Rubrivivax gelatinosus IL144: one gene and its partner. The protein of the gene in region 1 binds, or shares a complex with, the protein of each later gene. Links are inferred from orthologs where the notes say so. Each region holds a gene or a part of one and is shown in the gene's direction. Other genes may lie near its edges.

Region 1 (4,491 bases):
CGCGACCGAGTTCGCGGCGCAGTTCGAAGCGGCCGACCTGGCCGCCGGCACCCAGGCTCACGACATCGCTCCCGAGGCTCCGGCGACGCTGGCGCGGCGCTCCGCGGGCTCGGCGGCGCCGGCGGGCCGCATCGAGGCCGCGACGGCCTCCTGCAGCTCCTTGACCGACAGGCCCAGCGCGCGGCCGTAGCGCTGCGCGATGCGCTGCAGCGCCGGCCCGGGCGCGGCGCCGGTCGTCGCATAGGCATCGACGATCTCGTTGCCGGCGCTGGCCACCTGGCGCAGCAGCTCGGTGTCGCCGTCGGCATGGCGCACCGGTGTCTCCAGCGGCAGGCGGCGGATCATGTGCAGCACGCCGTCGTCCAGACCCCAGTGGCGCGCGACGGCGTGTCCCAACGCCTCGACGTCGATGCCGAGCACGGCAAAGGACGCGGCCTGCTCGCCCATGCCGGGGTCTTCGCGCTCGCTGCCGGGGGCCGGCTGCATCAGGCGGCGGATCTGCTGCGCCTCGTCGGGGAAGTGGTACTGCAGCACCAGGCGGCCGAGGTTCTGCAGCATCGCGAGCAAGGTCACGACCTCGGCGTCGTAGCCGGCGGGCCGCAAGGCCGCGGCCACGCGACCGGCACGCTTGACGCGCGCGATGAGCTGCAGCAGCTCGGCCGCGGCGTCCTCGGACAAGGGGCCGGGCCAGGGCCGCAGCGCGGTGGCGGCGCGGCGCACGCCGTCGATGCCGAGCATCGCGATCGCGCGGCGCAGCGTCAGGATCGGGCCGCTACCCGAGACCTGTGCACCGCGCACCTGGGCGGTGTTGACGGCGCGCAGCAGCTCGAAAGCCAGCGCCAGGTCCTGCAGCGCGACCTCGGCGATCTCGTTGGTGCGCTGGCGCTCCATCGCGCCCAGGCGGTTCAGGCGCCCGGCGGCGCCGGGCTGGGCGGGCAGCACGCCGGCGGCGCGCAGCCGGTCGGACAGCAGCGACAGCGCGCCGTTGCCGCCGGACTCGGCCTGGATCCAGCCTTCGAGCGCACGTGCCAGCGTGCGCGCGCTGCGGTAGCGCTGGCGCTCCTGGCGGTCGGTGGCGCGGTTGACGATGGCGCGCAGCGGCTCGGGCACGAGGTGGGCCGTCGCCCAGGGCAGGCGCACGATCTCGCGGCCCAGCGGCGGCATGCGCTCGACGACGCGCCCGGTGTCGGGCTCGTCCAGCGCGTGCTGGCCGGCCAGCGCGTGGTGCAGCAGCAGGCCGGCAGCCATCACGTCGCGCTGCGCGGCAGCCCGCTGCGCGGCCAGCGACGGCGCCTCGCCCTGCGGCGTGGCGACTTCCAGGCCGGCCAGACGCAGCCGGCCGTGGTCGTCGACGAGCACGACGAAACCTTGCAGGTCCTGGTGCGCGACGCCGGACTGGTGCGCGAACGCGAGGCCGGCGAGCAGCTGCACGAAGATCCCGGCGCACTCGGGCGGCGCCAGGCCTTGCGAGCCGACCCGCTCGGCCAGCGGCGCGGCGTCGTCCAGGTCGTAGGCGACGTAGGGCCAGCCGTCCTGCACGCCGATGTCCACGGCGACGGCGAGGTTCGGGTGCTGCAGCCGCGCGGCGCGCTGCACGGTCTCGGTCCAGCGCTCGAGCGCGGCGAGCTCGGCCGGCTGCACGCGCGGCAGCACGAGCAGCAGGTCGCGGCCGGCGCGCGCGTCGGCCACCAGCCAGGCCATCGTGCGCTCGCTCTTGCCGACGAGCCGCAGCAGCTGATAGGCGCCGAAGTGGCGCACCGCAGCGGAACGCGGCGCAGCCTCCGTGGCGGTTACGGGGTTGGACATGGTCCAGATTGGAAACCGGCGGGGCACATGCCGAAACCCCGATCTGGCGTCGTTTTCGGTTGCAGTTCGCGCGCCCGGCGCTATCGCGGTGATAGCCGCAGCCCAATCAGCCGAACAGGCCCTTTGTGCAAGAATCCGCCCGACGCATTCGCGTACCCTTCCCGGTTTACCGACCCATCCTGCGCCCGCCCGTGACGGCGACCGCGGCGCCCGGAGTTCACCCCCATGAGCAGCGAACTGATCAAGCACGTGACCGACGCGTCGTTCCAAAGCGACGTCCTGCAGGCCGACAAGCCCGTCCTCGTCGACTACTGGGCCGAGTGGTGCGGCCCCTGCAAGATGATCGCGCCGGTGCTCGACGAACTCGCGCCGGCCTACGACGGCCGTCTGCAGATCGCCAAGATGAACGTCGACGAGAACCGCGAAGTGCCGGCCAAGTTCGGCATCCGCGGCATCCCGACGCTGATGATCTTCAAGGGCGGCCAGCTCGCCGCGACCAAGGTCGGCGCGCTTTCCAAGGCACAACTGTCGGCCTTCATCGACAGCCATCTATAATGCGGCCGATCGGCGCCTGAGCATCACGCTCGCGGCGCCGACGGTACGCCCCCGCCCCGCTGCCCGCCGGCCTCCTCGCCGGCACACGAACAGGCAGCGGCACGCGGACCAGGCTCCCCTCCCACAGCCTCTCTCTACGCCTCGGCGGGCACCCTTGACGGGCGCTGGCCCGGCGTGACCAGGGTCTCGACCCATGCATCTGTCCGAACTGAAAGCGCAGCACGTCTCCGAGCTCATCAAGATGGGCGAAGCGCTGGAAATCGAGAACGTCGCCCGCCTGCGCAAGCAGGAGCTGATGTTCGCGATCATGAAAAAGCGCGCGAAGGCCGGTGAACAGGTCTTCGGCGACGGCGTGCTCGAAGTCCTGCCCGACGGCTTCGGCTTCCTGCGCTCGATCGAAGCCAGCTACATGGCTTCGACCGACGACATCTACCTGTCGCCGAGCCAGATCCGCCGCTTCAACCTGCACACCGGCGACATGGTCGAAGGCGAAGTGCGGGTGCCCAAGGACGGCGAGCGCTACTTCGCCCTCGTGAAGGTCGACCGTGTGAACGGCGTGACCCCGGAGGAGAGCAAGCACAAGATCATGTTCGAGAACTTGACGCCGCTCTTCCCGAAAGAGCAGTTCAAGCTCGAGCGCGACAACCTCAAGGCCGAGGAGAACATCACCGGCCGCATCATCGACCTCATCGCCCCGATCGGCAAAGGCCAGCGCGCGCTGCTCGTCGCCCAGCCCAAGACCGGCAAGACGGTGATGATGCAGCACCTGGCGCACGCGATCGTCGCCAACCACCCCGAGGTGCACCTGATCGTGCTGCTCGTCGACGAGCGACCCGAGGAAGTGACCGAGATGCTGCGCACCGTGCGCGGCGAGGTCATCAGCTCGACCTTCGACGAGCCCGCCGCGCGCCACGTGCAGGTCGCCGAGATGGTGATCGAGCGCGCCAAGCGCCTGGTCGAGCTGAAGAAGGACGTCGTGATCCTGCTCGACTCGATCACCCGCCTGGCCCGCGCCTACAACAACGTCCTGCCCTCGTCGGGCAAGGTGCTGACCGGCGGCGTCGACGCCAACGCGCTGCAGCGCCCGAAGCGCTTCTTCGGCGCCGCGCGCAACGTCGAGGAAGGCGGCTCGCTGACGATCATCGGCACCGCGCTGATCGACACCGGCAGCCGCATGGACGAGGTGATCTACGAAGAGTTCAAGGGCACCGGCAACTGCGAGATCCACCTGGATCGCCGCATGGCCGAGAAGCGCGTCTACCCGTCGATCCTGATCAACAAGTCGGGCACCCGCCGCGAGGAGTTGCTGCTCAAGCCGGAGATCCTGCAAAAGACCTGGATCCTGCGCAAGCTGCTCTATCCGATGGACGAGATCGAGGCGATGGAGTTCATCCTCGACAAGATGAAGGCGACGAAGAACAACCTGGACTTCTTCGACATGATGCGACGCGGCGGGTGATTCCGCGGTCGATCACGCCTTGCGCGCACTCGATGCGCGCACACGGGGCCCTACGGGGCCCCGTTTCACGCTAGAATCAGCGGTTTTTCCGCCACCGGGCAAGTGCGCCGACGTTTCGGCGTGGCTGCCACACCTGCACTCGAGAGGCACCATGAAAGAAGGCATCCACCCGAACTACCGCGAGGTCTGCTTCCAGGACCTGTCCAACGGCTTCAAGTTCGTGACGCGTTCGTGCGTTCAGACCAAGGAAACGATCAAGCTGGACGATGGCCGCGAGCTGCCGCTGGTGAAGCTCGAAACCACGAGCGAGACGCACCCGTTCTACACCGGTACGCAAAAGAGCGTGGACAACCTGGGCGGCCGCGTCGAGAAGTTCCGCAACAAGTTCGCGCGGGTCGGCCTCAAGAAGTGAGGCGTGCCCGCCGGGGCCCGCGCGCGGCCCCCGCTGGACAAGGCAGCCTCGGCTGCCTTTTCTTTTTTCCGCCGTCTTCACGCATCATCGTCCTCCGGTGAGCAGTCCCAATCCCGCCCTCGTCACCCAGCGCGGCGCGCGCTCCCTGCCGCGGCTGGCGCTGCTGGTGTTCTGTGCCGCGTACGTGCTGCCCGGCGTCTTCCACCGCGACCCCTGGCGCAACGCCGACCTCGTCGCCTACGGGCTGATGTCGGCGATC
Region 2 (3,612 bases), 1.4 Mb from region 1 along the record:
CACGCGCGTGGCGGCGTCGCCGTAGTGGCGGCGCACGAAGTCCTTGACCTCGGTTTCGCTGTTCATCGTTGTTCCTTCACTCGGACACGCCGCTGTCACGGCCATGCATCTATACTTCCACAACTCTGGAAATATAGGAAGTACCGATGTCAGAGAACGACGCAGGCGCCGCCCCCGCGATGAACGAGAAGGACGCCGTCGCCGCGCTGGCCGCACTGGCCCAGGAGGCGCGGCTGCGCATCTTCCGCGCGCTGGTCGGCGCGGCACCGGTGGGCATGACGCCGTCGGCGCTGTCGGCGATGCTCGACATCCCGTCGTCGACGCTGTCCTTTCACCTGAAGGAGCTGATCCACGCCGGGCTCGTCAGCGCCGAGCGCGACGGCCGCAGCCTGATCTACCGCCCCGAGATGGCGCGCATGGACACGCTGCTGGGCTACCTCACCGACCACTGCTGCCAGGCCAGCGGCTGCACGCCGCGCGCCACGCGCCGCGGCGCGCGCTGCTGAGCGGCAGGCTTCTTCACGAGGCAAACAATGGAACCGACGACCTACAACGTCCTGTTCGTCTGCACCGGCAACTCGGCGCGTTCGGTCCTCGCCGAGGCGCTGATGAACCGGCTCGGCGAGGGGCGCTTTCGAGCCTTCTCCGCCGGCAGCCACCCCAAGGGCGAGCTGCACCCGCTGACGCTGAAGACGCTGGCCGCGCAAGGCCTGCCGACCGATGGCCTGCGCAGCAAGAGCTGGGAGGAGTTCGCCCTGCCCGGCGCGCCCGAGCTGCATTTCGTCTTCACCGTCTGCGACCAGGCCGCCGGCGAGGTCTGCCCGGTGTGGCCGGGCCAGCCCGTCACGGCGCACTGGGGCATGCCGGATCCGGCCGCCGCGCCCGCGGCCCAGGGCGAACAAGCCTTCGTCGACACCTTCGTCACGATGAAGCGGCGCATCCAGCTGATGCTGGCGCTGCCGCTGGCCAGCCTGGACCGCGTCGCGCTGAAGACGCGCGTCACCGACATCGGAAAAGACTGACATGACCGTCCACGTCCTGATCCTCTGCACCCACAACTCGGCGCGCAGCGTGCTCGCCGAGGGCATGCTGAACCAGCTCGCCGCCCGCCTCGGCGCCGACGTGAAGGCGCACAGCGCCGGCAGCGCGCCCAGCGGGCGCATCAATCCGCTCGCGCTGGAGGCGCTGGCCAACGCCGGCATCGCCACCGGCGCGTTGCGCAGCAAGAGCTGGGACGAGTTCGTCGCCGACGGCGCGCCGCCGCTGGACATCGTCATCACCGTCTGCGACAGCGCCGCGGCCGAGGCCTGCCCGGTCTTCTTCAGCGCCCGCGGCCAGCCGGTCAAGGTGCACTGGGGCTACCCCGACCCGTCCAACGCCGAAGGCGGCGACGAGGGCAAGCGCCGCGCTTTCGAGCTGACGCGCCAGGCGATCGGCTACCGCATGCTGCAGCTGCTGCTGGCGCTGCCGGTGGCCGGCGGCGACCGCACCTCGCTGCAGGCCGCTCTCGCCGAGATCGGCCGGAGCTGACGCCATGACCACCGCCACCCTGCCCGCCCCCGCCCCGATGAGCCTGTTCGAGCGCTGGCTGACGCTCTGGGTCGCGCTGTGCATCGTCGCCGGCATCGCGCTGGGGCAGCTGCTGCCCGGCCCGTTCCAGGCGATCGGCCGGCTCGAGGTCGCGCGCGTCAACCTGCCGGTCGGGCTGCTGATCTGGGTGATGATCATCCCGATGCTGCTGAAGGTCGACTTCGGCGCGCTGCACCAGGTGCGCCGGCACTGGCGCGGCATCGGCATCACGCTGTTCGTCAACTGGGCCGTCAAGCCCTTCTCGATGGCGCTGCTGGCCTGGATCTTCATCCGCCAGGTCTTCGCGGCCTGGCTGCCGGCCGAGCAGCTCGACAGTTATGTCGCGGGCCTGATCCTGCTCGCCGCGGCGCCCTGCACGGCGATGGTCTTCGTCTGGAGCCGGCTGACCAACGGCGACCCGCTGTTCACGCTGAGCCAGGTGGCGCTGAACGACACGATCATGGTCATCGCCTTCGCGCCCATCGTCGGCCTGCTGCTCGGGCTGTCGGCTATTCAAGTGCCCTGGGACACGCTGCTGACCTCGGTCGTGCTCTACATCGTGATCCCGGTGGCGCTGGCGCAGGCCTGGCGCCGCGCGCTGCTGCGGCGCGGCCCGCAGGCGCTGGAGGCGACGCTCGCCCGCATCGGCCCGTGGTCGATCACGGCGCTGCTGGCGACGCTGGTGCTGCTGTTCGCATTCCAGGGCGAGGCCATCCTGGCGCAGCCGGCGGTCATCGCGATGCTGGCGGTGCCGATCCTGATCCAGGTCTTCTTCAACTCGGGACTCGCCTACTGGCTGAACCGCCGCGCCGGCGAGAGCCACGCGGTGGCCTGCCCGTCGGCGCTGATCGGCGCCAGCAATTTCTTCGAGCTGGCGGTGGCCGCGGCGATCAGCCTGTTCGGCTTCCAGTCGGGCGCGGCGCTGGCCACCGTCGTCGGCGTGCTGATCGAGGTGCCGGTGATGCTGCTGGTGGTGCGCTGGGTCAAGCGCAGCCAGCCCTGGTACGAGGCCGGGCTGCGGCGCGGCTGACTCAGCGCGCCTCGATCGCCTCGGGCGCCGTGTAGGCACGGCGCGCCGCGTGCACGTCCTGGTGGTGCGCCTTGGCCCAGTCCAGCAGGCCGTGCATCGGCTTCAGGAACGAGGCGCCGAGCTCGGTCAGCGCGTAGTCCACACGCGGCGGCACCGTCGCGTAGACGGTGCGGCTGACTAGGCCGTCCTGCTCCAGCCGGCGCAGCGTCTGCGCCAGCATGCGCTGCGAGATGTCGGCGATCTGCGACTTCAGCACCGAGAAGCGCAGCGTGCCGCCCTCCTCCAGCGTGAACAGCACCAGCATGCTCCAGCGGTCGCCCAAACGTTCGAGCACGTCGCGGATCGGGCAGCGGTCGGCGTAGGGGTCCTTGGACTTGTGAAGCGACATCGAGAACTCCGCGGGGCTGGGGTCGGTAACACCGAGGTCACCAAGTGACGTTCGGCTCCCTTCTTGTGGAGCCGGCGCGTGATGATGGATCATTTCGGCACCAACACGCAAGTTGAGAGTTGGTTCCTTTTAAATACTAATGATCCGGGTGTCCCGCCCGCCTTCAACGGAGTCTCGTATGTCCAAGCTTCTCGTCACCGGCGCCTCGGGCCACTTCGGCCAGCGTGTGCTGCAGCACCTGCTCGACACCCTGCACGTCGAGCCCGCGCGAATCGTCGCCGCCTCGCGCCAGCCCGAACGCCTGGCCGCCTTCGCCGCGCGCGGCGTGGCCACGCGCCGCGCCGACTTCGACGACGCCGCGTCGCTGCCCGGCGCCTTCGCCGGCATCGCCCGCGCGCTGATCGTCAGCACCGACGCGCTGGACCGCCCGGGCAAGCGCCTGGAGCAGCACCGCACCGCCGTCGCCGCCGCCGAGCAGGCCGGCGTCGCCCACCTCGTCTACACCTCGATGCCCGGGCCGCACGACTCCTTCGTCACCTTCGCGCCCGACCACGCCGGCACCGAAGACGCCCTGGCCGCCAGCCGCGTGCCGGGCTGGACCATCCTGCGCAACCACTGGTACTTC

What was found. Proteins that work in one complex are often made in the same cells at the same time.
Region 2: the proteins of trxA (region 1) and RGE_RS10130 are in contact, whole or in part, in an NMR structure (PDB 2IPA), measured with the Bacillus subtilis proteins. The link is inferred for Rubrivivax gelatinosus IL144 from one-to-one orthologs.

Annotation. Positions count from the first base shown.
Region 1 is NC_017075.1:3,529,796-3,534,286, forward strand. The notes cover bases 879-3,696. They hold trxA (thioredoxin TrxA), read left to right. Parts: upstream 879-2,031; coding sequence 2,032-2,361; downstream 2,362-3,696. Other genes in these bases: RGE_RS16105 (serine/threonine protein kinase), read right to left, coding at 879-1,806; rho (transcription termination factor Rho), read left to right, coding at 2,555-3,696. Outside these bases: RGE_RS16100 (serine/threonine protein kinase), read right to left, coding at 1-61; more of RGE_RS16105, read right to left, coding at 58-878; more of rho, read left to right, coding at 3,697-3,820; RGE_RS16120 (type B 50S ribosomal protein L31), read left to right, coding at 3,972-4,232; RGE_RS16125 (hypothetical protein), read left to right, coding at 4,330-4,491. UniProt on the Bacillus subtilis protein: Participates in various redox reactions through the reversible oxidation of its active center dithiol to a disulfide and catalyzes dithiol-disulfide exchange reactions.
Region 2 is NC_017075.1:2,163,611-2,167,222, reverse strand. Bases 1-2,776 are described here. They hold RGE_RS10130 (arsenate reductase ArsC), read left to right. Parts: upstream 1-1,023; coding sequence 1,024-1,530; downstream 1,531-2,776. Other genes in these bases: RGE_RS10120 (winged helix-turn-helix transcriptional regulator), read right to left, coding at 2,601-2,776; arsB (ACR3 family arsenite efflux transporter), read left to right, coding at 1,535-2,599; RGE_RS10135 (arsenate reductase ArsC), read left to right, coding at 534-1,022; RGE_RS10140 (ArsR/SmtB family transcription factor), read left to right, coding at 180-506; RGE_RS10145 (arsenite methyltransferase), read right to left, coding at 1-66. In the rest of the region: more of RGE_RS10120, read right to left, coding at 2,777-2,987; RGE_RS10115 (SDR family oxidoreductase), read left to right, coding at 3,166-3,612. UniProt on the Bacillus subtilis protein: Catalyzes the reduction of arsenate [As(V)] to arsenite [As(III)]. In vitro, can dephosphorylate para-nitrophenyl phosphate (pNPP).